DNA from 3 places in the Streptomyces sp. NPDC005181 genome. Region 1 is predicted to be linked to each of the others. Evidence: riboswitches for the same ligand, from Rfam matches in the RefSeq annotation. Region 1 holds a riboswitch; each other region holds the start of a gene.

Region 1 (9,429 bases):
AGGCGAGCACGAGGCCCAGCATGAGCAGCAGCCGCATCTTCTGGCCCAGGCGCGCGAGCAGCAGGCCGACCAGGGTCCCGAGCACCATGATCAGGACGACGTTGGCCGCAGTGAAGAAGACCGAACGCTCGACGACCTTCCAGAAGTCCGAACTGCCGAGGACCTCGGTGTAGTTGTCGAAGCCGTTCCACTCGGTCAGATGGAGGATCAGCTGGCGCGGGTTGAGGTTCTGGAACGACAGCATGCCGTTCTTGACCAGCGGGTAGCCCAGGAGCACCGCTGTGGCGAGCAGTGCGGGCAGGAGGAGCAGATACGGGGCCGAGCCACCGACCCGCTTCTTGCTCGATGCGGCGGGGCCGCCGGGAGGCGCGTCATCCTTGCGGACACCGGCTGCCGGGACCGAGTCCACTTGTTCGGTCTGCACTGACATGCTCGCCATCTCTTCTTGGGCCGTACGGTCGAGTCACGCGGGAGCGCCGGGGGGCGGTCGTCGCCCGCCCCCCGGCGCGTGCGGTCAGCTCGTCTGCGAGAGACGCTTGTTGATCTCCGCCTCGACCGCCTTGGCGGCGTCGGCCGGGGACTTGCCGTTCAGAACCGCGGTCATGTAGCTCTTGATCGGGTTCGGCGCGTTCTCGACAGCGGCCCACTCGGGGATGAGCGGGGTGGTGCCACCACCGGCGGCGGCCGGGGCCGCGGCCTCGGCGGCGCCGTTGCCGATCAGGTTGGAGTTGAGCGACTCCTTGTTCGGGATGACGCCGTTCTCCTTGGCCAGCTGGCCCTCGAACTGGTCGGACAGGGCGAGCTTCAGGAACTCCTTGGCGAGGTCCTGCTTCTTGCTGCCCGCGGCGACCGCGAAGTTGGAGCCACCGAGGAAGACGCCCTCGGGCTTGTCGGCGGTCTCACCCGGGATGGTGAAGTAGCCGATGTCGCCCTCGATCTTCTTGTTGGCCGCGATGGCCGTGCCGGCCTCCCAGCCCATGCCGACGAAGGCACCGACGTTGCCCTTGGCGAAGACCTCGGCCTGCTGCGGGGTGGCCTCGTCCTTGTCCTTGGGGGCCTTGGAGTAGGACTGGTACTTCTTGTAGAGCTCCATGGCCGCGGCGACCTTGGGGTCGGAGAGGTTGGAGACGTACTTGTCGCCTTCCTTCTTCACGAGGTCCGCACCCTGACCGATGGTCAGGCCGTCGAAGAAGTACCAGTTCTGGCCGGGCAAGTAGATCGGCTCGGCCTTGCCCTTCTTCTTGATGGCGTCGAGGTCCTTGAAGAACTCGTCGCGCGTCTTCGGGGTGTCCTTGATGCCGGCGTCGGCCCAGACCTTCTTGTTGTAGATGACGACACGGTTGGCGAAGTACCACGGGGCGGCGTACTGCTTGCCGTTGAAGACCGAGGACTTGTTGAGCGCGTCGACCCAATCGCCGCCGATCTCCTGCTTGAGGCCGCTCAGGTCGGCGAGGCCGCCGGTGGCCGCGTACGCCGGGGTCTGGGTGTTGCCGACCTCGATGACGTCCGGCGGGGTCGACTCGGAGAGGGCCGTCGTGATCTTCTGCTGAATGCCGTCCCACTTCTGGGTCTGGAACTTCAGCGTGGCGCCGGTCTTCTTCTTGAAGGCCGCGGTCAGGTCCTTGGTCCAGCCGGGAGGCGTGGAGCCGTCCATGGCCCAGACGGTCAGCGTCTGGCCCTTGTAGCTGTCGGGGCCGGTCTTCTTGCCACTGTCGCCCTTGCCGTCGTCCGAGCCACAGGCAGTGGCACCGGCCATGAGAGCTACGACACCAATGGCCGCGATGAGTCCGCGCTTCACGACACCCTCCTCAGGGATGCAAGAGAATTCCCCCCACCACCCGAGATCGCCGTCCGTCGCACAACCGCATACGACGGGTACTGCCCGTGGGGCTGGGACCTGGTCTTTAATGGTTTAGACCAGTACCGGGAGCTTGGCCTAGACCTTTAGGGGTGTCAAGGGTGTATAAGAAGTGCACTCGCGTCCGTTATAGGACCGACACCTGAGGGAGGGCGACGAGCCGTGACCGGACCGTGCCACCATGTGAGCCGCGACAGATGGAGGAGCCGGTGACGGCAGCAGCGCAGCAGTCGGGAAGGCGGGCGATGGGTGCCGACGGGGGCAGTTCGGAGAACGAGACGGGCACGGGAACCGGCGCGGCCACGCGTACCGCCCGCGTGCCGAAGTACTACCGTCTCAAGCGCCATCTCCTCGACATGACGGACACCATGCCGCCCGGCACCCCCGTGCCGCCGGAGCGGACCCTGGCCGCCGAGTTCGACACCTCGCGCACCACCGTGCGCCAGGCACTCCAGGAGCTGGTGGTCGAGGGCCGGCTGGAACGCATCCAGGGCAAGGGCACGTTCGTGGCCAAGCCGAAGGTCTCCCAGGCCCTGCAACTGACCTCGTACACCGAGGACATGCGCGCCCAGGGGCTGGAGCCGACCTCGCAGCTGCTGGACATCGGCTACGTCACGGCCGACGACACTCTCGCCGGGCTGCTCGACATCACCACCGGCGGCCGGGTGCTGCGGATCGAGCGGCTGCGCCTGGCCAGCGGCGAGCCGATGGCGATCGAGACCACGCATCTGTCGGCCAAACGCTTCCCCGCACTGCGCCGTTCACTGGTGAAGTACACCTCGCTGTACACGGCACTGGCCGAGGTGTACGACGTACGGCTGGCCGAGGCCGAGGAGACCATCGAGACCTCACTCGCCACCCCGCGCGAGGCCGGACTCCTCGGTACGGACGTGGGCCTGCCGATGCTGATGCTTTCCCGCCACTCCCTGGACGGACACGGCGAACCGGTGGAGTGGGTGCGGTCGGTGTACCGCGGCGACCGTTACAAGTTCGTGGCGCGTCTGAAGCGGCCGACCGACTGAGACGGCGGGACCCGGCTCCTGGCCGGCCGGCTACCGAACGGCCGACTGCCCGAACAGGGACGGAGTATCAGGAGTCGGCCCCCCGGACAGCATCCTCTTCCCCGGCCCCGCCACACCGTTGCAGGACCGAAATACGGACAGGGGGTGACGCTGGCCGGAACTCTCCCCTAGATTTCATGCGCATTACAACAGGTGGTCAGCGAGGGGACGGAGTCGCCATATGCCAGAAGAAACAGATACGAAACCACCAACGGTCACACCTATGAGGGTAGTCATCGCCCTCTGCCTCATCGCGCCGTTCGTGGCGATGCTCTGGGTGAGTTCGTACGCGAAGGTGGACCCGGCCTTCATCGGCATTCCGTTCTTCTACTGGTACCAGATGCTCTGGGTGCTGATTTCCACCGCGCTCACGATGGTCGCGTACACGCTGTGGCAGCGTGACCAGCGCTCCCGCAAGGGGGGTGCTTCCGCATGAAGGACGGCGTGAACGGCGTCGCGCTCGGCGTCTTCATCTTCTTCTTCCTGGCCGTCACGGTCATCGGCTTCATGGCCGCGCGCTGGCGCAAGGCCGAGAACGAGGCCAGCCTCGACGAATGGGGGCTGGGCGGACGGTCGTTCGGCACCTGGGTCACCTGGTTCCTGCTCGGCGGCGACCTGTACACCGCGTACACCTTCGTCGCCGTCCCCGCCGCTATCTACGCGGCCGGCGCGGCCGGCTTCTTCGCGGTCCCGTACACCATCCTCGTGTACCCGCTGATCTTCACCTTCCTGCCGCGGTTGTGGTCGGTGTCGCACAAGCACGGGTACGTCACCACCTCGGACTTCGTCCGCGGCCGCTTCGGATCGAAGGGGCTCTCGCTGGCGGTCGCCGTCACCGGCATCCTCGCCACGATGCCGTACATCGCGCTCCAGCTCGTCGGCATCCAGGCGGTGCTGGACGTGATGGGCGTCGGCGGCGGCGAGAACACGCACTGGTTCATCAAGGACCTGCCGCTGCTGATCGCGTTCGCGGTGCTCGCCGCGTACACGTACTCCTCCGGGCTGCGCGCCCCCGCACTGATCGCGTTCGTCAAGGACGGGCTGATCTACCTGGTCATCGTGGTGGCGATCATCTACATCCCGATCAAGCTGGGCGGCTTCGACGACATCTTCGCCAAGGCCGGCGAGGCGTTCTCGCAGACCAACCCCGCAACCGGCAAGCCGCGCGGCGCCCTCGCGCCGGCCGATCCGGGCCAATGGGGCTACGCCACCCTGGCCCTGGGTTCGGCGCTCGCGCTCTTCATGTACCCGCACTCCATCACGGCGACGCTCTCCAGCCGCAGCCGTGACGTGATCCGGCGCAACACCACGATCCTGCCGCTGTACTCGCTGATGCTGGGCCTGCTGGCCCTGCTCGGCTTCATGGCGATCGCCGCCGGAGTCAAGGTGCAGAACGGACAGCTGGCGATCCCGCAGCTGTTCGAGAACATGTTCCCCGACTGGTTCGCCGGGGTCGCGTTCGCCGCGATCGGGATCGGCGCGCTGGTGCCCGCCGCGATCATGTCGATCGCCGCGGCGAACCTCTTCACCCGGAACATCTACAAGGACTTCCTCAAGCCCGACGCGACCCCGGCCCAGGAGACGAAGGTCTCCAAGCTGGTGTCGCTGCTGGTGAAGGTCGGCGCGCTCGTCTTCGTCCTCACGATGGACAAGACGGTCGCGATCAACTTCCAGCTGCTGGGCGGGATCTGGATCCTGCAGACGTTCCCGGCCCTGGTCGGCGGCCTGTTCACCCGGTGGTTCCACCGCTGGGCGCTGCTCGCCGGCTGGGCGGTCGGCATGGCGTACGGCACGCTCGCCGCGTACGGGGTGGCGAGCCCGACCCAGGCCCACTTCGGCGGCTCCTCGAAGGAGATCCCGGGGATCGGCGAGATCGGCTACATCGGCCTGACGGCGTTCGTACTGAACGCCGTGGTGACGGTGGTGCTGACGTTCGTCCTGAACGCGCTGAAGGCCCCGGCCGGAATCGACGAGACGTCACCGGCCGACTACACGGCGGACGCCGGCGACCCGGCCGTCCAGGTGGAGCTCCCGTCCGCCAGGTCGCAGCCCACCACGGCCTCCGACGCGAGCCCGTCCGCCAACTAGGCCTGCTGCACCGGCCAGAAAATGTGGCCCGCCCGGCCCACGCCGGGCGGGCCACATCAGCAACACCGAGCCCGTCCGGCGATCGAGGACAGAGCGGCACCCCGGGCGCACCCGGGCACCCACCGCCCCACCTCCGTACGGCACACTTCCGCCATGGACCTATCGATCAGGCCCGTCGACCCCACCGAACACCACGCCCTCGGCGAGATCACCGCACACGCGTACCTCGACGACGGCCTGCTCGACTTCGGCGCCGACGACCCGTATCTCGAACAACTCCGCGACGTGCCACGCCGCGCCGTCGAGGCCGACGTGCTCGTCGCGGTCGGCACCGACGGCCGGGTGCTGGGCGGCGTGACCTACGCCCCGCCCGGCAACCCGTGGGCCGACATCGCCGGCCCCGACGAGGCCGAATTCCGGATGCTCGCCGTCGCGCGGGAGGCGCGCGGCCTCGGGGCGGGCGAGGCCCTCGTACAGGCCTGTATCGACCGGGCACGCAGCACGGAGGGCGTCACGCGGCTCCTCCTGTCGACGACGCCGACCATGCTCGTGGCCCACCGGATCTACCGCCGCCTGGGCTTCGTCCGGACTCCGGAGCGCGACTGGGAGCCCATTCCGGGCCTTCCGCTGCTCACGTACAGCCTGACCCTGTAAACCGCACACGACACAACATATGGGGGCCGCCTCATCGGGCGGCCCCCACATGTATGCTCGTGCTCGCTGTCGCCGCAGGGAAATCCGGTGCGAATCCGGAACTGTCCCGCAACGGTGTGTTCGGTGTACTTTTGCGCACCCTGTAAGTCCGAGGACCTGCCGACAGCGCGTCCGGCTCGACCGATCCGGACGCCCAGACGTCCGGGCCTCGCGGATGGGCCGGTGGACGCCGCACGGAGTGCTGCCCTCTCCTGGGCACGCCTCTGCCCGGCTGCCCCCGCTCCCCGCCCGGCCCCGAGCCGAGCGAGGGAGAGCACCACATGACCATCGCGCCAGCCGATCCGGCTTCAGTCGCCGAGTCCACGGGAACCACGAACGACGGCCCCGGGACCGCACTGCTGCGGACCCTGACCGACCTCACCGTCGATCTGCCCGACACCGACCCCGGTCGCGTCGCCGCCGCCGCGCTGCGCGGCCGCAACGCCCGGTCGGACGAAGCAGAGTTGCGTTCGCTGGCCACCGAGGCCGCCGCGGGTCTGATCTCCGAGGACCCCGCGTACTCCCGGCTCGCCGCCCGCCTCCTCACCCGCGCCGTCGCGGACGAGGCGGCCGGTCAGGGCGCGGTGTCCTTCTCCGCCTCGGTCGCCGTCGGTCACCGCGAGGGTCTGATCGCGGACCGTACGGCCTCGTTCGTGGCGCTCCACGCGGCCCGGCTCGACACGCTGGTCGAGCAGTCGCTCGCCGACGGCGCCGACGACCGGTTCGGCTACTTCGGGCTGCGGACGCTGCACAGCCGCTATCTGCTGCGCCACCCGCACACCCGTCAGGTCATCGAGACGCCGCAGCACTTCATGCTGCGCGTCGCGGCCGGTCTCGCCGAGGACGACTCGGCGCGCGCGCTGGACGAGGTCGCCTCGCTGTACCGCCTGATGAGCCGCCTCGACTACCTACCCTCCTCCCCCACGCTCTTCAACTCCGGCACCCGGCACCCGCAGATGTCATCCTGCTATCTGCTGGATTCGCCGCTGGACGAGCTCGACTCGATCTACGACCGCTACCACCAGGTGGCGCGGCTCTCCAAGCACGCAGGCGGTATCGGCCTCTCGTACTCCCGGATCCGCGCCCGTGGTTCGCTGATCCGCGGCACCAACGGGCACTCCAACGGCATCGTGCCGTTCCTGAAGACGCTCGACGCCTCGGTCGCCGCCGTAAACCAGGGCGGCCGCCGCAAGGGCGCCGCCGCCGTCTACCTGGAGACGTGGCACGCGGACATCGAGGAGTTCCTGGAGCTGCGCGACAACACGGGTGAGGACCAGCGGCGTACGCACAACCTCAACCTGGCGCACTGGATCCCGGACGAGTTCATGCGCCGGGTCGACGCGGACGGCGACTGGTCGCTGTTCTCGCCCGCCGACGTGCCCGAGCTGGTCGATCTATGGGGCGACGAGTTCGACGCCGCGTACCGGGCCGCCGAGGCCAAGGGCCTGGCCCGCAAGTCGATGCCGGCGCGCGAGCTGTACGGCCGGATGATGCGGACCCTCGCGCAGACCGGCCAGGGCTGGATGACGTTCAAGGACGCCTCCAACCGGACCGCGAACCAGACCGCCGAGCCGGGCCGGGTGGTCCACTCGTCGAACCTGTGCACCGAGATCCTCGAAGTCACCGACGACGGCGAGACGGCCGTCTGCAACCTCGGTTCGGTCAACCTCGGGGCGTTCGTGGCCGACGGGGAGATCGACTGGGAGCGGCTGGACTCCACCGTCCGTACCGCCGTGACGTTCCTCGACCGGGTCGTCGACATCAACTTCTACCCGACCGAGCAGGCCGGCCGGTCCAACGCCCGCTGGCGCCCGGTGGGTCTGGGCGCGATGGGGCTCCAGGACGTCTTCTTCCAGCTGCGGCTGCAGTTCGACTCCCCCGAGGCCCGCGCGCTTTCCACAAAGATCTCCGAGCGGATCATGCTCGCCGCGTACGAGGCGTCCTGCGACCTCGCCGAGCGGTCCGGTCCGCTGCCCGCCTGGTCCGAGACGCGCGCCGCCCGCGGTGTGCTGCACCCCGACCACTACGCCACCGAGCTGACCTGGCCGGAGCGCTGGGACGCGTTGCGTGCCCGGATCGCGAAGAACGGTATGCGCAACTCGCTGCTGCTGGCCATCGCGCCGACCGCCACGATCGCCTCGATCGCCGGGGTGTACGAGTGCATCGAGCCGCAGGTCTCCAACCTCTTCAAGCGCGAGACGCTCAGCGGTGAGTTCCTCCAGGTCAACGGATATCTGGTGGACGAGCTGAAGAAGCTCGGTGTGTGGGACGCGCGGACCCGTGAGGCGCTGCGCGAGGCGAGCGGCTCGGTGCAGGGGTTCGCCTGGATCCCGGAGGACGTACGGGCGTTGTACCGCACGGCGTGGGAGATCCCGCAGCGCGGACTGATCGACATGGCGGCGGCGCGTACGCCGTTCCTCGACCAGAGCCAGTCGCTGAACCTGTTCCTGGAGACGCCGACGATCGGCAAGCTCTCCTCGATGTACGCGTACGCCTGGAAGCAGGGGCTGAAGACGACGTACTACCTGCGCTCGCGCCCGGCGACCCGGATCGCCCGCGCGGCATCCGGCCAGGCCGCGGCCGCCGCCCCCATTCCCGTACAGCAGCCATCGGGCCCCGACGCGGACGCGATCGCCTGCTCCCTCGAAAACCCCGAGTCCTGCGAGGCCTGTCAGTAATGAGCTCCACCGAGAAGAACCTGCTCGACCCCGGCTTCGAGCTGACTCTGCGCCCCATGCGCTACCCGGACTTCTACGAGCGCTACCGCGACGCGATCAAGAACACCTGGACGGTCGAGGAGGTCGACCTCCACTCCGACGTGGCCGATCTCGCCAAGCTGTCGCCCGGCGAGCAGCACATGATCGGCCGGCTCGTCGCGTTCTTCGCGACCGGAGACTCGATCGTCTCGAACAACCTCGTGCTGACGCTGTACAAGCACATCAACTCCCCCGAGGCGCGGCTGTATCTGTCGCGGCAGCTCTTCGAGGAGGCCGTGCACGTCCAGTTCTATCTGACGCTGCTCGACACATACCTGCCCGACCCGGACGACCGCGCAGCCGCGTTCGACGCGGTCGAGGAGATCCCTTCCATCCGCGAGAAGGCGCAGTTCTGCTTCAAGTGGATGGACTCGGTGGAGAAGATCGAGCGGCTGGAGACGAAGGCCGACCGCCGTCGCTTCCTGCTGAACCTGATCTGCTTCGCGGCCTGCATCGAGGGGCTGTTCTTCTACGGCGCGTTCGCGTACGTCTACTGGTTCCGCTCGCGCGGTCTGCTGCACGGTCTCGCCACGGGGACCAACTGGGTCTTCCGGGACGAGACGATGCACATGAACTTCGCGTTCGAGGTCGTGGACACCGTCCGCAAGGAGGAGCCCGACCTCTTCGACGACGAGCTCCAGCAGCAGGTCACCGACATGCTGAAGGAGGCCGTCGACGCGGAGCTGCAGTTCGGCAGTGACCTGTGCGGCGACGGCCTGCCGGGCATGAACACCGAGTCGATGCGCGAGTACCTGCAGTGCGTCGCCGACCAGCGGCTCACCCGGCTCGGCTTCCCGGCGGTCTACGGCTCCGAGAACCCGTTCTCGTTCATGGAGTTGCAGGGTGTTCAGGAGCTGACGAACTTCTTCGAGCGCCGTCCGTCCGCCTACCAGGTGGCGGTGGAGGGCTCGGTCGCCTTCGACGACGACTTCTGATCCTGCAGGGCTCCGTACCACGGGCGCCGTTCGGCCTT
Region 2 (9,429 bases), on a different contig from region 1:
ACAGCCAGGTGGATTCCTCGCGGCTGAGGACCTCCTGGGCGTCCTCGGGGTCGGCTCCGTCGTACTCGGCCAGCCAGATCAGTGCGTACGGGCGCAGCGACGCGTCGGTGACGACGGAGCGCACCACGGGCTCGGCAGGGGCGCCGACGACCCGGAGCGCTTCGAAGGCGAGTCCGCGCAGCAGCGCGTCCTCACCGCGGGCGACCGCGAGCAGTTCGGCGACGGCGCTGCCGACGGGGCGGGCGGCGAGCCAGGCGCGGTACTCGGCACGGGCCGGTCCCGGGGTGAGCCGGGCGCAGCCGAGCAGCATGTCGGCGGCGGACTGCTCGATGTTCCCGGCCGGGCTCTGGGCGGCGACGCAGATCTGTTCCAGCTTGACCCAGACCGCCCAGTTGCCGAGCGGAGTGAGGGTGGCGTGGCCGACGCCGAGCGTGAGTGCGCCGACCGCGGCCAGCCCCTCCAGGGCCCAGTCGAGGAGGCGCGCCACCAGGGCGGCGGGGTGTCCGGTGGGGGCGGCTTCCGCCGGTTCGGGCAGCGCCTGCGGCCCGTACGGCACCTCGCAGCGCTCCTCGTGGAGTTCCGCGACGCGCTGGCCGAGGAGATCGAGGAGGGCGGGCACGGTGACCGGGCCCGCCGAGAGCTGAAGGAGCGAGAGCACCTGGGGCACGGCCTCGACGGCTTCGGCGACCGCGGTGGCCTCGATGTCCTCGGGCGCCGGGTGGACGAGCGACCAGGCGTCGAAGAGCGCCACCCAGCCGCGGAGCACGGCGGAGTCGTCGCGGTCCCACGCGCGCAGCCGCCAGCCCGGGCGTGCGGTCTCGCCGTGCAGCTCCACGAGGCCGGCCAGGCGGGCCCGGTCCCAGCCCGAGCGCACCTGCGCCGGGGACAATTCCAGTGCGGCCGCGGCTCGTTCGAGGGCGTGGGCGGCGAGCGGGGCCGTGCCGGGGCTCGCGCCGTCGGCGGCCCAGCGGGCGATCCGTACGGCGTCGGCGAGCGCGGCCCTGGCCTGGCGGGCCAGTTCCGCACGCGGCGGGGTGCCCTCGGGTGGGCGGGGGGCCGGCCTGGTACGCCGGGTGGTCACGGCCTTGCGGGCGGTCGCAAGGGGTCGCGGGCGGACAAGTCGCAGCCTGGAGTCGCGCGGGGTACGGGACGTCACGGGAGCAGTCTTGCCTCTGACGGCCCGAAAGCCCAAACGGAACCCGAATTCGCGGGGGAAGGGGCGGCGGACCCGGCCGGACCAACCGGCTGATCCGTCGCATCAGGTCACATCAGGGGCGTGAGGAAGCGCCGCATGGCCTCTTCGTAGCGGGCCGGACCGGCATTCCACATGGCCGCATGCGGAGCCTGCGGTACGGGGTGCAGGGCGACCAGGTCGGGGCGGCGCGCGGCAAGATCGCGGGACGGCTGCCAGGGGGCCAGGGTGTCGTCGGGGCCGTGGAAGATCAGCGTCGGGACGTGCAGAGCCTGCGGGAGGGAGGTGTCGAGGAGCCTGGCGCCGTGCAGTCCGGTCTGTCCCTGGGCGGCGCGGACGGCGAGCGGCATCAGTGCGGACGGGACGCCACGGGCGGTGGTCAGGGCGCGCAGGGTGGTGGCCCAGTCGAGCACCGGGGAGTCCAGGACGAGGCCGCAGATCCGGTCGCGCAGTGCCGAGTTGACGGCCGCGTGCAGGGCCATCGCGGCGCCGGTGGACCAGCCGTGCAGGACGACCTTCTCGGCGCCGTACCGCACGGCGAAGCGGATCGCCGCGTCCAGGTCGCGCCATTCCGACTCGCCGAGGTGGGCGAGGCCGTCCGGGGAGCGTGGGGCTCCGGGGTCGCCCCGGTAGGCCGGGTCGAGCACCGGAAGCCGCAGCCCGTGCAGGAGTTCCATGACGTTCATGGGGTGTTCGCGGGTGGTACCGAGGCCGTGCACGGTGATGACCCAGGTGTCCCGGGGGCCGGGCAGGAACCAGGCGGGAAGGGAGCCGAGTTCGCCGGGGATCTCGACGTCCTGGTGGTCGAGGCCGAGGGCGGTGCCGGGGTCGCCGCTGTACAGCGCGGGGGTGATCCGGACCTGGGTGCCGGGTTCCAGACTGCCGCTGTTGACGCGTTCCAGTCTGCGCACGACGGCGTCGGCGGCGTGCGGCGCCTGTTCGATCACCGGGCCGATCACGGCGTGGACGCCGTCGCCCACCAGACCGTACGTACCGGGCCGGAGCGCGGCGAAGGAGCGGGTGAGCGTGACCTGTCCGGCCGCCGTGGCGTGCACAGTGAGCTTGCGGTCGGCGGGGAGGGGACGTCCGGACGGCACCCCGAGGGCGGCGTCGCTCGCGTAGCGGCCGGCCGCGACCACTGCCGCGCCGACGCCGAGGATGGTGAGGGCAGCTGCTGCCGTCGCTGTAGCCGGGCGCACCGCTTCAGTCTGCGGGGGTGTGCCGCACCCTGCCAGTGGGCGGGGGCCGTCCGGTGGCCGGGCGGCGTGCTCCTCCCGGTCAGCCGGGCTGTCCGTATCCCTTCAGGGCGTCCTGCACCTCGTCCAGCTGGGCCCGGGTGAGCAGGGAGGGGGAGTGGCCGGGGACGGAGCTGGCGGTGAGCCAGAGCCTGCACATCCATTCGAGCTGGGCGGTGCGGTCGTAGGCCTCGTCGAGGGTGGATCCGTAGGTGACGGTCCCATGGTTCCTGAGGAGGCAGCCTGTGCGGTCGCGCAGGGCGCCCAGCATGTTGTCGGCCAGCTCCTGCGTTCCGTACCGCGCGTAGGCCGCGGTGCGGACGGGGCCGCCGAGCATGGCGGCGGCGTAGTGCACGAGCGGGACCTCGGGGACGAGGGTGGAGACGGCCGTGGCGTGAACGGCGTGGGTGTGCACGACGGCGACCGCGTCGCTGTTGCGGTAGACCGCCAGATGGAGCGGGAGTTCGCTGGTCGGGGCCAGTTCACCGAGGACCTGGCGGCCCTTCAGGTCGACGGCGACGGTGTCGCCGGGGCCGAGCCGGTCGTAGGGCACACCGCTCGGTGTGACCAGGACCAGGTCGCCGACCCGCGCCGACACATTGCCCGAGGTGCCGACGACCAGGCCCTCCGCCGCGGTCCTGCGGGCGGTGGCGACGACGCCGTGCCAGGCCTGCTCGACGGCGTCCTGCGCGTCGTGTGCGGCGTGTGCATTCTGTGCGTCCTGCGCGTCGTTCGCGCCGCTGCCGTCCTCATGCTGATCGCTCATGGGGGAATCCTGTCAGCGGGGCGGGCCCGACAGGAGACCGTCGGTTGACCTACATCTCTTTGTCGGCTTTTCCGTCGGATTCACCCTCGGAACCGGCGGCCCACGGGACGGGGCGGGAGCGTCGCATACCGGCCACCGCAGGCCCCGTGCCGGGCTCCGGCTGTCATGCAGCGGACAAAACGATCAACGTCACCCCACTTGAAGTCACCACAAAGCCCCGTCCAGTTCATCTTCCGTTCACCCAGGTTACCTACGGTCCACGAGCCAATGACGTCGAACGATTGCCTGGGTAAATGGAACACATCACGCTGCTCCTCGCGATTGTGATCGTGACAGCTCTAGTGTTCGATTTCACGAACGGTTTCCATGACACCGCCAACGCGATGGCGACCACCATCTCGACCGGCGCTCTCAAACCCAAGACAGCGGTGGCCATGTCCGCCGCTCTCAACCTGGTCGGCGCGTTCCTGTCGGTCGAGGTCGCCAAAACGATCTCCGGCGGGATCATCAACGAGAACGGGCTGCGGACAGAGGTCATCTTCGCGGCCCTCGTCGGCGCCATTCTGTGGAATCTGCTGACCTGGCTGGTCGGCCTGCCGTCCAGTTCCTCCCACGCTCTCTTCGGCGGCCTGATCGGCGCCGCGGTGATGTCGGCGGGCTGGTCCTCGGTCAACGGCGGCACCGTCGTCACCAAGGTGCTGCTCCCCGCGGTCGCCGCCCCGCTCGTCGCCGGTCTCGCCGCACTGCTGGCGACCAGGCTGACGTACCGGATCGGTGGCAAGATCCGTAACGACGCCCAGGCGAAGGCCACCGCCAAGGGCTACCGCGCCGGTCAGATCGCCTCGGCCGGACTGGTCTCGCTCGCCCACGGCACCAACGACGCACAGAAGACCATGGGCATCATCACCCTGGCCCTGGTCACCGGCGGCGTCCTCTCCCCCGGCTCCAACCCGCCGGTCTGGGTCATCGTCTCCGCCGGTCTGGCCATCGCGCTCGGCACCTACCTCGGCGGCTGGCGCATCATCCGCACCATGGGCAGTGGCCTCACCGAACTCAAGCCGCCGCAGGGCTTCGCCGCCCAGACCAGTGCGGCCACGGTCATCCTGGCCTCCTCGCACCTCGGCTTCTCCCTCTCCACCACCCAGTCGTGCTCCGGCGCCGTGATGGGTGCGGGACTGGGCCGCCGGGGCGGTGTCGTCCGCTGGTCCACCGCCACCCGGATGTTCGTCGCCTGGGGTCTGACCCTGCCGGCTGCCGGTCTGGTCGGTGCGGGCGCGGAGTTGCTCACCAAGCAGGGCACCTGGGGAGTCGTCGTCGTCGCCATCCTGCTGATCGGAGGGTCCGCCGCCATCTGGCAGCTGTCCCGCCGCAAGCCGGTCGGTCACGGCGATGTCGCCCCCGCCGGCCACGACGCCGAACCGGCGGGTGTCATCACCACCGCCATCGCGGCCGTCACCCCGCCGCCCACCGGGACCGCTGCTGCAGCCACCACGGCGGACGCGACCGCAGCCGCGGACACGGACACGGACCTCAAGACCACCATCCCGGCCCCGGCCGGAACCGTCGCCGATCCGGCGCGGCCCGCCACGGTGTAAGGACAGATCAGCATGAACATCGACTGGGCAGCTCTCGGTTCCGTCTTCGGCGTCTCCCTCGTCGTCACTGTGGCGCTGGTGGGCCTCTTCACCCTGGGCATCGTCGGCCTCTCCAAGCAGCCGGAACCGGCGGCGCAGGGCGGCTCCACCGGAGGCTCCCTGGTACTCGCCCGCACGGGCGCGTACCTCTGCTTCGGGCTCTGTGCGGCCGCGGTCGCGTACGGGATCTATCTCATCGTCGCCTGAGCCCCTTCCCGCACCCCGTCGTCGCGTCCCATCGGGCCGGACACACCTCGCGTGTGTCCGGCCCGATGTGCGTCTGCGCACACTGCGCCGCCGCAGGTCAACGCCAGGTTGACGGGCGTTCGCGGAGCGTGGTGGACTGCAGGAGCCATTTACGGCGACAGCAGAGGAAGCCGGTGCGAATCCGGCGCGGTCCCGCCACTGTCACCGGGGAGCAGTCCCCCACACCGGAAGTCACGGCTCGCGCAGGCGGGCTGGAAGGCCGGGGGAACTGCGGATCCGGGAGCCAGGAGACTCTCGCCGCCGGTCACGTCGAACCAGGGCGCGGACCCTGAGTGAGGACATATCGCCATGCCCGGCTGCCGTGCGCCGTCGTCCGTTTCTGAGCCGCTCCCACCGGGAGCCGGCTGTACGAAGGTCCTTCGAGGCAGGGCGGCCGGCTGAGCCGTGCGAGCCGACCGCATCTTCGCGTACGGCGCCACGGCCGGTCTGATCGGCGATCTGCTGCTCGGTGATCCCCGCCGGGGTCATCCCGTCGCCGCGTTCGGGCGGGCCGCCGCGGGCGTCGAGCGCCGACTGTGGCGCGACCACCGCGGGTGGGGCGCACTGCACACCCTGGTCTGCGCCGGAGGCGCCGCGGCGGGATCCGCGCTGGCCGCCCGTGCCGTACGCCGTCATCCCGCCGCATCCGTCACCCTGACCGCGGCAGCCACCTGGTCCGTCGTCGGCGGCACCTCGCTGGGACGCGAGGCCCGCGCCATCGGCGGCGCGCTGGCCGCCGGTGACATCGCACTGGCCCGTGAGCGGCTGCCCCATCTGTGCGGCCGCGACCCTCACTCCCTCGACGGGCCGCAGATCGCCCGCGCCGTGGTGGAGTCCGTCGCCGAGAACACCTCCGACGCGGTGGTCGGCGCGCTGGTGTGGGGCGCGCTGGGCGGCGTGCCCGGACTCGTCGCCTTCCGGGCCGTCAACACCCTCGACGCCATGGTCGGTCACAGGTCGCCCCGGCATCTGCGCTACGGCTGGGCCTCGGCCCGGCTGGACGACGTCGTGGGCTGGCCCGGCGCCCGGCTCACAGCCGCGCTCGCCGTGGTTGCCGGGGGGCAGCCACGGCGGGCGGTACGGGCCTGGCGGGCCGACGCCGGCAAGCACCCGAGCCCCAACGCGGGGCCGGTGGAGGCCTCGTTCGCGGGCGCGCTCGGCGTACGGCTCGGCGGGACCCTCGCGTACGGCGGCCGTGTCGAACACCGGCCGGTGCTGAACGGCGCGGCCGGCCGTGCGGTGGAGACCGAGGACATCGAGCGCGCGGTGCGGCTGTCGCGCCGGGTGGGGGTGCTGGCCCTCGGCGTGTGCGCGGCGGGCCGGCTGATCGCGGGACGGCGGTCGCCCACGGGGCGGCGCCCGGCCGCGGGACGGAGCGGAACATGAGCGGCGGACTGCTGGTCGCCGGAACCACGTCGGACGCGGGCAAGAGCGTCGTCACGGCAGGCATCTGCCGCTGGCTGGTGCGCCAGGGGGTGAAGGTCGCGCCGTTCAAGGCGCAGAACATGTCGCTGAACTCGTTCGTCACCCGCGAGGGCGCGGAGATCGGACGCGCGCAGGCGATGCAGGCCCAGGCCGCCAGGGTGGAGCCGACCGTGCTGATGAACCCGGTACTGCTCAAGCCCGGCAGCGACCGCTCCAGCCAGGTCGTCCTGATGGGCAGGCCGGTGGGCGAGATGAGTGCACGCGGCTACCACGGGGGGCGGCAGGAGTCGCTGCTCTCCACGGTCGTGGACTGTCTGGAGCAGCTTCGGGGCACGTATGACGCCGTGATCTGCGAGGGGGCGGGCAGCCCGGCCGAGATCAATCTGCGCCGCACCGACATTGTGAACATGGGGATCGCGCGGGCCGCGCGGTTCCCCGTGGTCGTCGTCGGCGACATCGACCGCGGCGGCGTGTTCGCCTCCTTCTTCGGTACGACGGCGCTGCTCGGCGCCGAGGACCAGGCGCTGATCGCGGGCTATCTGGTCAACAAGTTCCGCGGCGACGTGTCGCTGCTGGAGCCGGGGCTCGACATGCTGTACGGGCTGACCGGGCGGCCGACGTACGGAGTGCTGCCGTTCGCCCACGGCCTGGGCATCGACGAGGAGGACGGACTGCGGGTCTCGCTGCGCGGGGCCGTACGCGAGTCGGTCGTCGCGCCGCCGCACGGCGAGGACGTGCTGCGGGTCGCGGTGTGCGCGGTGCCCCTGATGTCGAACTTCACCGATGTGGACGCGCTGGCCGCCGAACCGGGTGTGGTGGTGCGGTTCGTGGACCGGGCGGAGGAGCTGGCCGACGCGGACCTGGTGATCGTGCCCGGCACGCGCGGCACGGTGAAGGCGCTGGCCTGGCTGCGCGAACGGGGGCTGGCCGACGCGCTGCTGCGGCGGGCGGCGCAGGGGCGTCCCGTGCTCGGCATCTGTGGCGGGTTCCAGGTGCTCGCGGAGCAGATCGAGGACGAGGTGGAGTCGCGGGCCGGGCAGGTCGACGGGCTCGGGCTGCTTCCGGTACGGATCCGGTTCGACCGGGAGAAGACCCTGGCCCGGCCGGTCGGTTCGGCGCTCGGGGAGCCGGTGGAGGGGTACGAGATCCATCACGGGGTCGCCGATGTGCGGGGCGGCGACCCGTTCCTGGACGGGTGCCGGGTGGGGTCGGTGTGGGGGACGCACTGGCACGGGTCGCTGGAGAGCGATGCGTTCCGGCGGCGGTTCCTGGTGGAGGTCGCGGAAGCAGCGGGGCGGCGGTTCGTGCCGGCGCCGGACACGAGTTTCGGGGAGCTGCGGGAAGAGCAGCTGGACCGCCTGGGGGACTTGATCGAGGAGCATGCGGATACGGGGGCGTTGATGCGGTTGATCGAGGCGGGGGTGCCGGAGGGATTGCCGTTTGTGGGCCCTGGGGCACCGGAGGTGCCGGCGGCCCGAGGGGGGCGTGGGGCTGGGGTGGCTGGGCGGCTGGAGTGAGGGGGACGCCGCCTGCGGCGGGCTTTGTTCCCCGACCCTCGGCTTCCCGTGACCCGGGGTCCGCCGCGGACCCCGGTCCGCAAGCGCCGGACGGGCTGAGCAGTCGCCCGGACGGACTGGAAGGCGGACCGGAACGGGTCACCGGTTCATGGATGGATGACGTCGTCAAGGAGGCTTTGTGAGTACCCCGTACCCCTTCACCGCCATCGTCGGGCAGGACGACCTGCGGCTCGGGTTGTTGCTGAACGCCGTATCGCCCACCGTCGGTGGTGTGCTCGTGCGGGGGGAGAAGGGGACCGCCAAGTCCACCGCCGTGCGGGCGCTCGCCGCGCTCGTGCCGCAGATCGATGTCGTCTCCGGGTGCCGGTTCTCGTGCGACCCGGTGTCGCCCGACCCGGCGTGTCCCGATGGGCCCCACGAAGCCGGGGGCGGCGTTTCGCGGGCGGCGCGGACCGTCGAACTGCCGGTGGGAGCCTCCGAGGACCGGCTCGTCGGGGCGCTCGACATCGAGCGGGCGCTCGCCGACGGGGTGAAGGCCTTCGAGCCCGGGCTCCTCGCCGATGCGCATCGCGGGATTCTCTATGTCGACGAGGTCAATCTGCTCCACGACCACCTGGTGGACCTGCTGCTGGACGCGGCCGCCATGGGCGCCTCGTACGTGGAGCGCGAAGGCGTCTCCGTACGGCATGCCGCGCGGTTCCTTCTCGTCGGGACGATGAACCCCGAAGAGGGCGAGCTGCGGCCGCAGTTGCTCGACCGCTTCGGGCTGACCGTCGAGGTCGCCGCGTCGCGCGAGACGGATCAGCGGGTCGAGGTCGTACGGCGACGGCTCGCGTACGACGACGATCCGGCCGGGTTCGCCGCCCGGTGGGCCGAGGAGGAAGGTGCGTTGCGGGAGCGGATCGTTGCCGCGCGGGCGCTGCTTCCTCAGGTGACGCTCGGGGACCGTGCCCTGCGGCAGATCGCCGCCACCTGTGCGGCCTTCGAGGTCGACGGGATGCGAGCCGACATCGTGATGGCCCGCACCGCGACCGCGCTGGCCGCGTGGGCGGAACGTACCGACGTGCTCGCCGAGGACGTCCGGCAGGCCGCCCTGCTCGCGCTCCCCCACCGGCGCCGCCGCAATCCGTTCGACGCGCCCGGTCTCGACGAGGACAAGCTCGACGACACGCTGGAGCAGAACAGCGGTGAAGGGGACGGGGGCGGGGACGATCCCGGTCCGGACGGGCCGGGTGGGGGCGGGCAGCCTCCGCAGGGGGACGGGCCCGACACGCCGCCGCAGGCCGAGGCGGGGGACGGCGACACGCCCGGACTCCCCTCGCAGGGCCGCCCGGCCGGGGGCGGAGAGCAGCAGCCCGTACGAGCTGCCGAGCCGTTCCGGACGAAGATGCTCAGCGTGCCGGGGATCGGCGAG
Region 3 (9,429 bases), on a different contig from region 1:
GTGCTCACGCCAGCGACAGGAACCGACGAGTCGTGGAGACGCTCACGAAGGTGTTCTGCTGCCCGAGCCGAGAAGCCGCCGCACGCCCGTGTACGGACGCCGGTACGCGGACGAAGCCGGTGACGGCAAGGCGGGCAGCAGCTTCAGCAGGCGGCTCACGCCGGCGGCGTACGCGATGCCGAAGAGGAGCGCTGCCAGGAAGGCCAGGTGCCGTGAGAATCCGTCGATGAGCGGGAAGATCTGCCAGTGGGTCAGGTAGATGTACAGCGAGCTAGTGGCCAGGAGGCCTGCCACCTGGTTGACGCGCTCCCGGCTGGGCAGGGTGGGCACCCACACCAGTAGCGCGAAGCCGGCCATGATGATCACTTCCCGGCCGGGGTCGCCGGAGAAGAAGCCTGGCACGGTGGCCAATGCCGAGACGGTGACCAGCAGGCGCTGGCGTACGCTGCCCGCCTTCGCTGCCGCCCAGCCGAGCGCGAACAGCCAGAACACGGTGACCGCATCAGGCATTTCGGTGCGACCGGGCAGGCCGACGAGGTCGTAGCGGGTGAGGAGCCCCAGGCCCGCGAGGCCCAGAGGCAGGGCATAGGGGAAGCGGCGCTCCATCCGGTCCACGATGGGGAGGCATAGGAGGGTGACGGCCACGATCAGGATGTGGACCAGGGCCTCGATGAACCAGAAGTGCATGCCTGTCTTGAGGTCTTCCGGCCCGAAAACACTGTCGAGCAGGAAGAGATTGGCGAGTGTGTAGTCGTCGTTGAGGAGGAGGATGAAGCCGATCCACGTCATGCTCGGCACCGCGACCCGGGCGATGCTGGCCCAGGCCCGGCGCACGCGTTCGCGTCGGTCGGCTGTGGTGAGGTGGAAGCGGGCGAAGTTGTACCCGGCGACCGCGAGCAGGATGTGCGCTCCGCCCTTGATGCCGAACACGTGGATGTGTGACCCGACGATGCAGAAGATCGCCAGGGCGCGGAGCGCGACGCTGGTCTCCAGCACGCGCGTGCGGGAGGGGCGGGCCGGCGGCTCGGACGCCCGGAGGTCCCGGATCGGCGTCGTGTGCCAGTTGGCCGGCAGGTGGCCGAGCCGCTCTTCGAGGTGAAGTGACATCTCGACGTACGACAGCGAGTCGCCGCCCAGGCTGACAAACGAGCCATCTTCTGTCACGTTCGCCCGGTCGAGTACCTCGGCGTAGAGCAGGCACAGGTCTCCGGGGCTGTTGCCCGGGGGGAGGGTGTGCCCTGGCGACGCGGCGGGGGCCGGGCGGCTCAGTGCGCGCACCGCCCGGTAGTCGGGCTTGCCCGTGGGCAGGCGGGGGAGATCCGCCACGATGTGGACGTGGACCGCGCGGGTCGGCAGTCCGCACTCGTCGGCGACGAGCCTGCGGATCCGCCGCGCGTCGGCTTCGCGAGCGCCCGCGACGGCGATGGCGAGGACTTCGTCGTCGCCCGCGCACAGGGCGGTGACCCCGTGCCGGGTGAGCATCGCCTCGACCTGCGCGGGGTCGATGCGCAGGCCGAATATTTTCACGAACCGGCTGTGGCGGCCGACGATTTCGTAGAGCCCGCCGGGGGTGAGCCGTGCGATGTCGCCGGTGTGCAGCTCTGTTGTCGTCCGGCCCAGCGCGAGGTCCTGCGGGGTGTGCGCGTAGCCGAGCATGACGTTGGGGCCCGCGTACACCAGCTCGCCGGTGTCCTCCTCGGGCCAGTCCGGCAGCGGCTGGAGTCGGAACGAGCCGCCGGGGACGGGGATGCCGGCCGCTTCGGGGCGGGTCTCGGCGAATTCCGGCGGCAGGTAGGCCATGCGGGCCGTCGCCTCGGTCTGGCCGTACATCACGAAGAGCTCCCAGCCGGCGGTGTGGCCCAGTCCGGCGTACCGCCTGACCCGTTCGGGTGCCAGCCGTCCCCCCGCCTGGGTCACGTACCGCAGATGGGGGAGTTCCATGTCAGCGAAGCCGGCCCGGTCCAGCAGGTCGAAGGTGTACGGGACGCCCGCGAAGGTCGTGCCGCGTCCGGTGCGGAACAGCTCCCAGAAGCAACTGTCGGCGACCGACAGGTCGGTGAGGATCAGCCCGGCGCCCCGGAGCAGGTGGCTGTGGATGACGGAGAGGCCGTAGCAGTAGTGCATGGGCAGGGTGGTGGCGGCCCGGTCCGCGTCCCGGATGTCGAGGTACTGCGCGATCGACTCGGCGTTGGACTGCAGATTCTCGTGTGACAGCCGGACGAGCTTGGGTGATCCGGTGGAGCCGGAGGTGCTCAGCAGCAGGGCGAGGTCCGCGTGCAGGGTGTGCGCGGAGACGGGGCGTCGCTCGTCGAGCACCCACGCTCCGCCGTCCGGGTGAGCGACGACGTCCGGGTCGTACACGTCGATCAGCGACTGCACGGCTTCAGGGTGGTCGCCCGGCACCAGGAGGACGGGGTGCCCGGCCGCGAGGGCGGCGAGGTGGATGACGAGGGCGTCGAGGGTGTTCGCGCCGACGAGCAGGACCAGGCGGCGTTCGGCGCCGAGGCGGCGGGCCGTCGCATCGACTCGGGCGGCGAGCTGGGCGTAGCTGACCCGACCGTCGGCCGTGATGACGGCGGTCCGGTCGCCGTGCGCGGCAAGGCCGAGGGCGAACGGAACGGATGTGGTGCCTGGGAACAGGTCGGGAAGGACTGTCACAGGCGCATCTTAGGAAAGCCTTACCTCGCCAGGTAGTCACAGGAATGTCACAGATGATTCATTGAAGATCCACAGAAAAATAAGCGGTAGGGTCGGCTCCGCCGATGCGTCGGCACGGCCGAATTGTTGTGTGCGTCACTCTTGACCTTTAGGTTAGCTTTACCTTACTTATGGGGCGTTACTCGGTTCCCCGCTGCCCTTGCAGGAAGGCTTTCCATGCGACGCCCCTTGGTCCGACGCTTGACCGCGCTCTTCGCGGCGGCACTTCTCCTCCCCGCCGTCGCAGCCTGCGGCGTCGACGAGGACGACGCAGGGCTCGTGATCTACTCGGGCCGCAATGAGAAGCTGGTCAAGCCGCTCCTCGACGAGCTGGAGAAGGCCGTCGGTACCACGGTCGCCGTCCGCTACGGCGAGAGCGCCGAACTCGCCGCCCAGATCCAGGAAGAGGGCGGCAAGACCAAGGCCGGCCTGTTCTTCTCCCAGGACGCGGGAGCCCTTGGCGCCCTCTCCGGCAAGGGCCTGCTGGAGAAGCTGCCCCAGGAGTCGCTCGACAAGGTCGACCAGGCCTTCCGCGGTGGCGCGGGCGATTGGGTGGGCACCTCCGGGCGCGTGCGCGTCCTCGCGTACAACCCCGGTCAGGTCTCCAAGGTTCCCGACAGCGTGCACGACCTGGTCAAGCCGGAATGGAAGGGCAAGATCGGCTACGTCCCGACCAACGCCTCCTTCCAGGCCTTCGTCACCGGCATGCGCGTCCTGGAGGGCGACGACGCCACCCGTGCCTGGCTCAAGGGCCTCAAGGCCAATGAGCCGAAGGTCTACGACAACAACCTGAAGGTGCTCGACGGCGTAGGGAAGGGCGAGGTCTCGCTCGGCCTCGTCAATCACTACTACTGGTACGAGCAGGTCGCCGAAAAGGGCGAGTCCAAGGTCAAGGCGAAGATCCACTTCCTCCCCGGCGGCGACCCGGGCGGCCTCGTCAACACCGCCGGAGTCGGCATCGTCAAGGGCAGCGACCAGACACCGGCCGCCCAGAAGGCCGTCGACTTCCTGCTCTCCGAAAAGGCACAGAAGTACTTCGCCGAGGACACGAAGGAATACCCGCTCGCGGCAGGTGTAACCAGCACGGTCAAGGGCCTTCCGCCGCTGGCTTCCCTGGACTCCCCGAAGATCGACCTCGGCAAGCTGGAATCGCTTCAGGAAACCCTGAAGATGCTCCAGGAAGCCGGGATGGTCTGACCCCTCATGCCCTCCACGGATCCCGTCACGCCGACGGATCCCGCCACTGCCAACCCCCCGGACGGCGCCGCCACGCCGACCGGGCGGTCGCGTGCCGGGCGCCGGCCGCCTGCCGTCCTGCTCGTCCCCGCCACCGTCGCCGCGGTGTTCGCCCTGCTGCCGCTCGGCTACCTCGCCGTCCGCTCCCTGGAGCGCGGCCCTGCCTTCGCCTGGGACGTCATCGCCGACGACCGTACCGCCCAACTGCTCGGCCGCAGCCTCGGACTGGCCGCCGTGGTCGTCTCTGCCTGCCTGGTTCTGGGCGTCTCGCTGGCCTGGCTTACCGTACGCACCGACCTGCCCGGCGCCCGCGCCTGGTCGGTGCTGGTGACCCTGCCACTGGCCGTGCCCAGTTACGTCGCCGCGTTCGCCTGGCTGTCCGCCTTCCCGGAGATGGCCGGCTTCACGGGCGCGGCTCTCGCACTGACGCTGGTGAGCTTCCCGTACGTCTACCTGCCCGTCACCGCCGCGCTGCGCGGCACCGACCCCGCGCAAGAGGAGGTCGCCCGATCGCTCGGCCACGGACCGCTGAAGACCTTCCTGCGGGTGACGCTGCCGCAGTTGCGGCCCGCGGCCGCCGGTGGCGCCGTACTCGTCGCGCTGTACGTGTTCTCCGACTTCGGCGCCGTCTCCCTGATGCGGTACGACACCTTCACCCGCGGCATCTACACCTCCTACCGCGCCAGCTTCGACCGCACCCCGGCCGCCGCGCTCAGCGTCGTCCTCGTGGTGATGACGATCCTGCTGGTCGCCGCCGAGGCACGGACCCGGGGCCGGGCAGGCCACGCGAGGACGGGCGGCGGCACCGCGCGCCCCGCCGTCCCCGCGCTGTTGGGCCGTTGGCAGGTGCCCGCCCTGGCCTGGTGCGCGGCGGTCACCGGCGTCGCCGTCCTCACCCCACTGGCGACGCTCGGGTACTGGCTCGCCGTCGGCAACTCCGCGACCTGGGACCCCGACACCCTTCTCGACACCGCCGCCACGACCCTCGGCGTTGCCGCAGCGGGCGCCGCGCTCACCACGCTCCTCGCGCTGCCGGTCGGGGTGATCGCCGCCCGCCACCGCGGCCGCACAGCCACATTGCTGGAGCAGTCCGCCTATGCGGGCCACGCCCTTCCGGGCATCACCGTCGCGCTGTCCCTCGTCTTCTTCGCGGTGCGCTACGCCGAACCGATCTACCAGGAACTCCCGCTGCTGGTCTGTGCGTACGCCGTGCTCTTCCTGCCCGTAGCCGTGGCCGGCACCCGCGCGGCCGTCCTCCAGTCCCCGCCCGTCCTGGAGGACGTCGCCCGCTCCCTCGGCCGCTCCCCGCTGCGCGTGCTGCACGAGGTGACCGTGCCGCTGGCCGCCCCCGGCGTCGCTGCCGGAGCTGCGCTCACCTTCGTCGTGTGCATGAAGGAACTGCCCGCGACCCTCCTGCTGCGCCCCACCGGCATGGACACCCTGGCCACCCGTCTCTGGACGGAAACCGGCACCGGATCCTTCGCCGCCGCCGCGCCCTACGCCGCGGCGCTGATCCTGCTGGCCGCCATCCCGTCCTACCTCCTCGGAAGGCACCGCACATGACCGACCTGCAGATCGCCGGACTGGCCAAGGCGTACGGCCCCGGCGCGGCGCCGGTCCTCGACGGCCTCGACCTCACCGTCCCCGGCGGTGCACTGACCGCTGTCCTCGGTCCCTCGGGCTGCGGCAAGACCACGCTGCTGCGCATCATCGCGGGCTTCCTGCGCGCCGACGAGGGTACCGTCACCCTCGACGGACGCGCACTCAGCGGCCCCGGAGTCCACCTTCCGCCCGAACGCCGCCGCATCGGCATCGTGCCCCAGGAAGGCGCGCTCTTCCCGCACCTGAGCGTGGCCCGCAACGTCGCCTTCGGCCTGACCGGCCTCGACCGGGCCGCCCGCCGACGGCGCACGGAGGAGATGCTCGAACTCGTCGGTCTGGCCGGCTACGGCGACCGCATGCCGCACGAGCTATCCGGAGGCCAGCAGCAGCGCATCGCCCTGGCGCGGGCCCTGGCACCGGAACCCGCCCTTGTCCTCCTCGACGAGCCGTTCAACGCCCTCGACGCCGCCCTGCGCACCGGCGTACGGGCCGACGTACGCGCAGCCCTGCGCGCCACCGGAGCCACCGCCCTGCTCGTCACCCACGACCAGCAGGAGGCCCTCTCCACAGCCGACTTCGTCGCCGTCGTACGGGACGGCCGCGTGGCCCAATGCGACACACCGCACGAGGTATACAGCCGTCCCGCCAACCCCTGGGTCGCCGCCTTCGTCGGTGACGCGGTACTCGTCACCGGCACTGCGGACCAAGACATGGCGGCCACCGTGCTGGGCCGCATCCGACTGACGGAGCCGCCCGGCAGGGTCCGCGAGGGCGTGGTGCTGCTCCGGCCCGAGCAGCTCCGACTGACTGCCCCGGATGCGGCCGAAGCCAGTGGCATGGTGACCGACGTTCGCTTCTACGGTCACGACGCCATGGTCACCGTTGCTGTGGACGGCATCGACGAGCCCATCGACGTCCGGGTCCCCAGCCCGGCCGCCACCCGGCCCGGGGAGCGCACAGGCATCGAGGTGATGGGGGAGGCGACTCTGCACTCCGCCGCCGTGTGATTCCGGACGTGCTCCCCGGGGCGGGACGCGGGCCAGGGATCATGTGGCTGCGGCACGATCTGGCGTGTGTTCCAGCGCACGGTGCCTGACGGAGATTCAGCGCAGCTGCGCGGGGCGCACGCCCGTCGTTAGTGTGACGAATGGCGCCCCCATGCGCCCTTGGCTGAAAGTAGCGCTGGGCGGTACGTTTTCGACGTTGAAACGACAGCGCGCGGAAGTCCGGTGAGATACCGGCACGGTCGCGCCACTGTGAACCGGCGTCGCCTCCCCAGGGATGGTGTCCATCGGTGAGTCAGACCCCGCGTTGTCGTGCATGCTCCATCGAACGGGACGCGTGTTCCCCAAGGAGGTTTGCTGTGGCGCTGCCCACCGCAGCCGGATTCGCCGCCTGGTCCGCAGGGACCCTGCCGCCCGCGACGTCGGCCTTTTCCCGCGCCACGCTTCTCAGCGGGCTGATGCTCGGCTAGCCGCAACCGCCGACGGGCGAGCAGAAGGTCGACTGCTCCCCGTTCCCGCACCCGTACGTGCACGGGTGAGCACACCTTCGCCCCATCCAACCGCTCTCTTGCGCGGTCCCGGCCAACTCACGTTCGACAGAAGGTCTCTGTCAGTCGCGCCTCACCGCGTCCGGTTCCCGGTGCGCCGATGTGTCTGGCGGGCCGAGACCTCGCCCTCGCGTGTGTGGGAGAGGGCGGATCGGAACCATCCCCGCGAGCCAAGGCTGACGTTTTCGGCTGCTCGGAACACTCTGGAGGAAATTCGTGGAACATCGTCGTGCTCTCGCTCTGGCGGGCGCCGTAGTGGCCGTCGGCGCTTCGGGCATCGTCGTCGTGGCCACTCTTACGGGTCAGCCGGCGCCGAACACGGCTGGCCTCAAGCCGCCGGGCGCCGCTTCCACGCCACCTGTAACACCCAGTCCAGTGCCGACGGTTGAGGTCACTCGATACGTGGACATCCCGACTGAACCGCCCTCGCCCGAGTGGCGAGCCTCGGACGCGGAGGGTATCGGGACCAACGGGTCGACGGTGTTGAGTCGGGCCGTCGGCTCGCCGAAGCCGGCGGCGACCCGCCCCGCCGACCCGGTGAGACCCGTCGAAGTGGAGTACAAGGAAGAAAGCAAGAAAGACAAGAAGGACATGAAGGACAAGAAGGGCGAGCATGGTCAAGGCGTCCGCGACTCCGGCGACAACGAGAAGCACGGCGAGGACGAGGACGATGACTGATCGCGTCGGCAGGCGTCGGCGTCCGGCTGCCGTGGCCCGGACGCTGATCGGAGGCGCAAGTCTGGCGGTCACACTGCTGTTGGTGGCTGAGTTCGCCTCTACCCAGCACGCCAAGGACGCCGTCCGTCATCAGGAGCAAGGTGATCGGCGTGAGGCACAGGAGCCATCGGGGGGCGAGGCGCAGCCCGCCCCGTCGGAGCATCCGGTGCGGATCGTCACGATCGTGCGGCGATACGTCGGTCTGGCATACGCAGAGCGCGAGTTGCGGACTTCAAGCTGACGAGCGGACTCGTCGGCCTCACGGAGCGCTCCGACAGTCCTTATGCCCGCAGAAGCGCAGGGGCAGCACGATCCCCAGCCCCGTTCCACGTGCTCGACACGCCTGCACGGCGAGCGGGCCTGTCCCTGCATCCCCCAGCCGACGCGTCGGCACTCTCGAAAGGTACACACGATGGACCCCCGGCTGTGGTGGTACGTGGCTCGCGCCACCGGGTTGACCGCGTGGTGGCTGGTCTCCCTGGCGGCGCTCTGGGGACTACTGCTCTCCACCCGAGTGCTGGGGGGCCGGCCGGCCCCCGCTTGGCTGCTGGACCTGCACCGCTGGTTGGGCGGCCTGTCCCTGACCTTCACGGTCCTGCACCTGGCCGCGCTCGTACTCGACCCCGAGCTGTCCTTCGGCTGGATGCAGTTGCTGGTTCCGTTCGCCCGTGAGGCGAATCCCATTGCCCAGGCGTGCGGTGTGCTCGCCCTGTACTTCCTGGCTGCCGTTCAGACCACCTCGCTGCTCAAGTCCAAACTCCCGGAACGGATATGGCGCTACGTCCACCGCACCGCCTTCGTGGTGTTCGTGTCGGCCACCGCGCACACCTTCACCGCGGGCAGTGATGCGGGCGGACCGCTGGTGCAGTACAGCGGAGCCCTCATCGGCGCGGCCTTCGTCTTCCTCGTCGTGTACCGGTTGGCCGCCGGGCGGCGTGTCCGGCACACCGCAGCCCGTACGCCTGCCCCAACCGAGTCGGCGCAGCACCGCGGATTCCACCGGCTCAAGGTCGCCGACGTCCGGCAGGAGACGGCCGACACCGTGTCCGTGGCCTTCGAGGTCCCCGACGACCTCTCGTCTGAATTCACCTTCCGCCCTGGCCAGCACCTCACGCTGAAGACCGTGCTCGACGGCGCGGAGCTCCGCCGCCCGTACTCCATATGCAGTGGCATCGCCGACGGCGAGTTGCGCGTAGCTGTCAAAGCGCAGTCGGCGGGCCGCATGTCCCGATGGGTGAACACCTCCCTGCGGGCGGGCGACGAGGTGGAAGTCGGCGCCCCCAGCGGACGCTGCGCGATCGACCTCAACCCGTTCCGCTCTCGCCACGTGCTGGGAATCGCGGCCGGAAGCGGCATCACCCCGATCCTCTCCATCGTCAAGAGCACCCTGGTCATGGAGCCGCGCAGCCGGTGCACCCTTGTTTACGGCAACCGGGACGATGCCTCGACGATCTTCCGAGAGGAACTCGCCCACCTGGAGGAGAAGTACGCCGAGCGCCTGAGAGTGGTCCACGTCCTCAGTCGTTCCCAGACCGTCGACCCGCTGTTCCAAGGGCGCCTCACCCGTGAGAAGTTCTGTGAACTGACGGAGGTACTCGGTCTCGCCGGTGAAGCGGACGAAGCAT

Evidence for each region. A riboswitch is a leader RNA that binds a small molecule or an ion and turns the genes downstream of it on or off. The one in region 1 is predicted to bind cobalamin.
Region 2: it holds a riboswitch for cobalamin, as region 1 does, so the genes downstream of both, ABZV38_RS04390 (cobalamin biosynthesis protein) here and ABZV38_RS06345 (ribonucleoside-diphosphate reductase subunit alpha) in region 1, are expected to answer to the same signal.
Region 3: it holds a riboswitch for cobalamin, as region 1 does, so the genes downstream of both, ABZV38_RS25970 (hypothetical protein) here and ABZV38_RS06345 (ribonucleoside-diphosphate reductase subunit alpha) in region 1, are expected to answer to the same signal.

Annotation. Positions count from the first base shown of each region.
Region 1 is NZ_JBEXID010000006.1:71,900-81,328, forward strand. Features, by position in the region: gene ABZV38_RS06315 (sugar ABC transporter permease) at 1-430, opposite strand, end outside; gene ABZV38_RS06320 (extracellular solute-binding protein) at 515-1,798, opposite strand; gene ABZV38_RS06325 (GntR family transcriptional regulator) at 2,104-2,880, shown strand; gene ABZV38_RS06330 (DUF3311 domain-containing protein) at 3,143-3,355, shown strand; gene mctP (monocarboxylate uptake permease MctP) at 3,352-5,007, shown strand; gene ABZV38_RS06340 (GNAT family N-acetyltransferase) at 5,161-5,661, shown strand; cobalamin riboswitch at 5,702-5,840, shown strand; gene ABZV38_RS06345 (ribonucleoside-diphosphate reductase subunit alpha) at 5,982-8,378, shown strand; gene ABZV38_RS06350 (ribonucleotide-diphosphate reductase subunit beta) at 8,378-9,391, shown strand; gene ABZV38_RS06355 (hypothetical protein) at 9,343-9,429, opposite strand, start outside.
Region 2 is NZ_JBEXID010000004.1:62,571-71,999, forward strand. Features, by position in the region: gene ABZV38_RS04365 (hypothetical protein) at 1-1,081, opposite strand, end outside; gene ABZV38_RS04370 (hypothetical protein) at 1,264-2,391, opposite strand; gene ABZV38_RS04375 (class II aldolase/adducin family protein) at 2,471-3,193, opposite strand; gene ABZV38_RS04380 (inorganic phosphate transporter) at 3,487-4,788, shown strand; gene ABZV38_RS04385 (hypothetical protein) at 4,801-5,034, shown strand; cobalamin riboswitch at 5,197-5,328, shown strand; gene ABZV38_RS04390 (cobalamin biosynthesis protein) at 5,479-6,459, shown strand; gene ABZV38_RS04395 (cobyric acid synthase) at 6,456-8,015, shown strand; gene ABZV38_RS04400 (putative cobaltochelatase) at 8,194-9,429, shown strand, end outside.
Region 3 is NZ_JBEXID010000047.1:24,730-34,158, reverse strand. Features, by position in the region: gene ABZV38_RS25990 (AMP-binding protein) at 43-2,658, opposite strand; gene ABZV38_RS25985 (iron ABC transporter substrate-binding protein) at 2,875-3,894, shown strand; gene ABZV38_RS25980 (iron ABC transporter permease) at 3,901-5,496, shown strand; gene ABZV38_RS25975 (ABC transporter ATP-binding protein) at 5,493-6,542, shown strand; cobalamin riboswitch at 6,706-6,866, shown strand; gene ABZV38_RS25970 (hypothetical protein) at 7,304-7,765, shown strand; gene ABZV38_RS25965 (hypothetical protein) at 7,758-8,045, shown strand; gene ABZV38_RS25960 (2Fe-2S iron-sulfur cluster-binding protein) at 8,217-9,429, shown strand, end outside.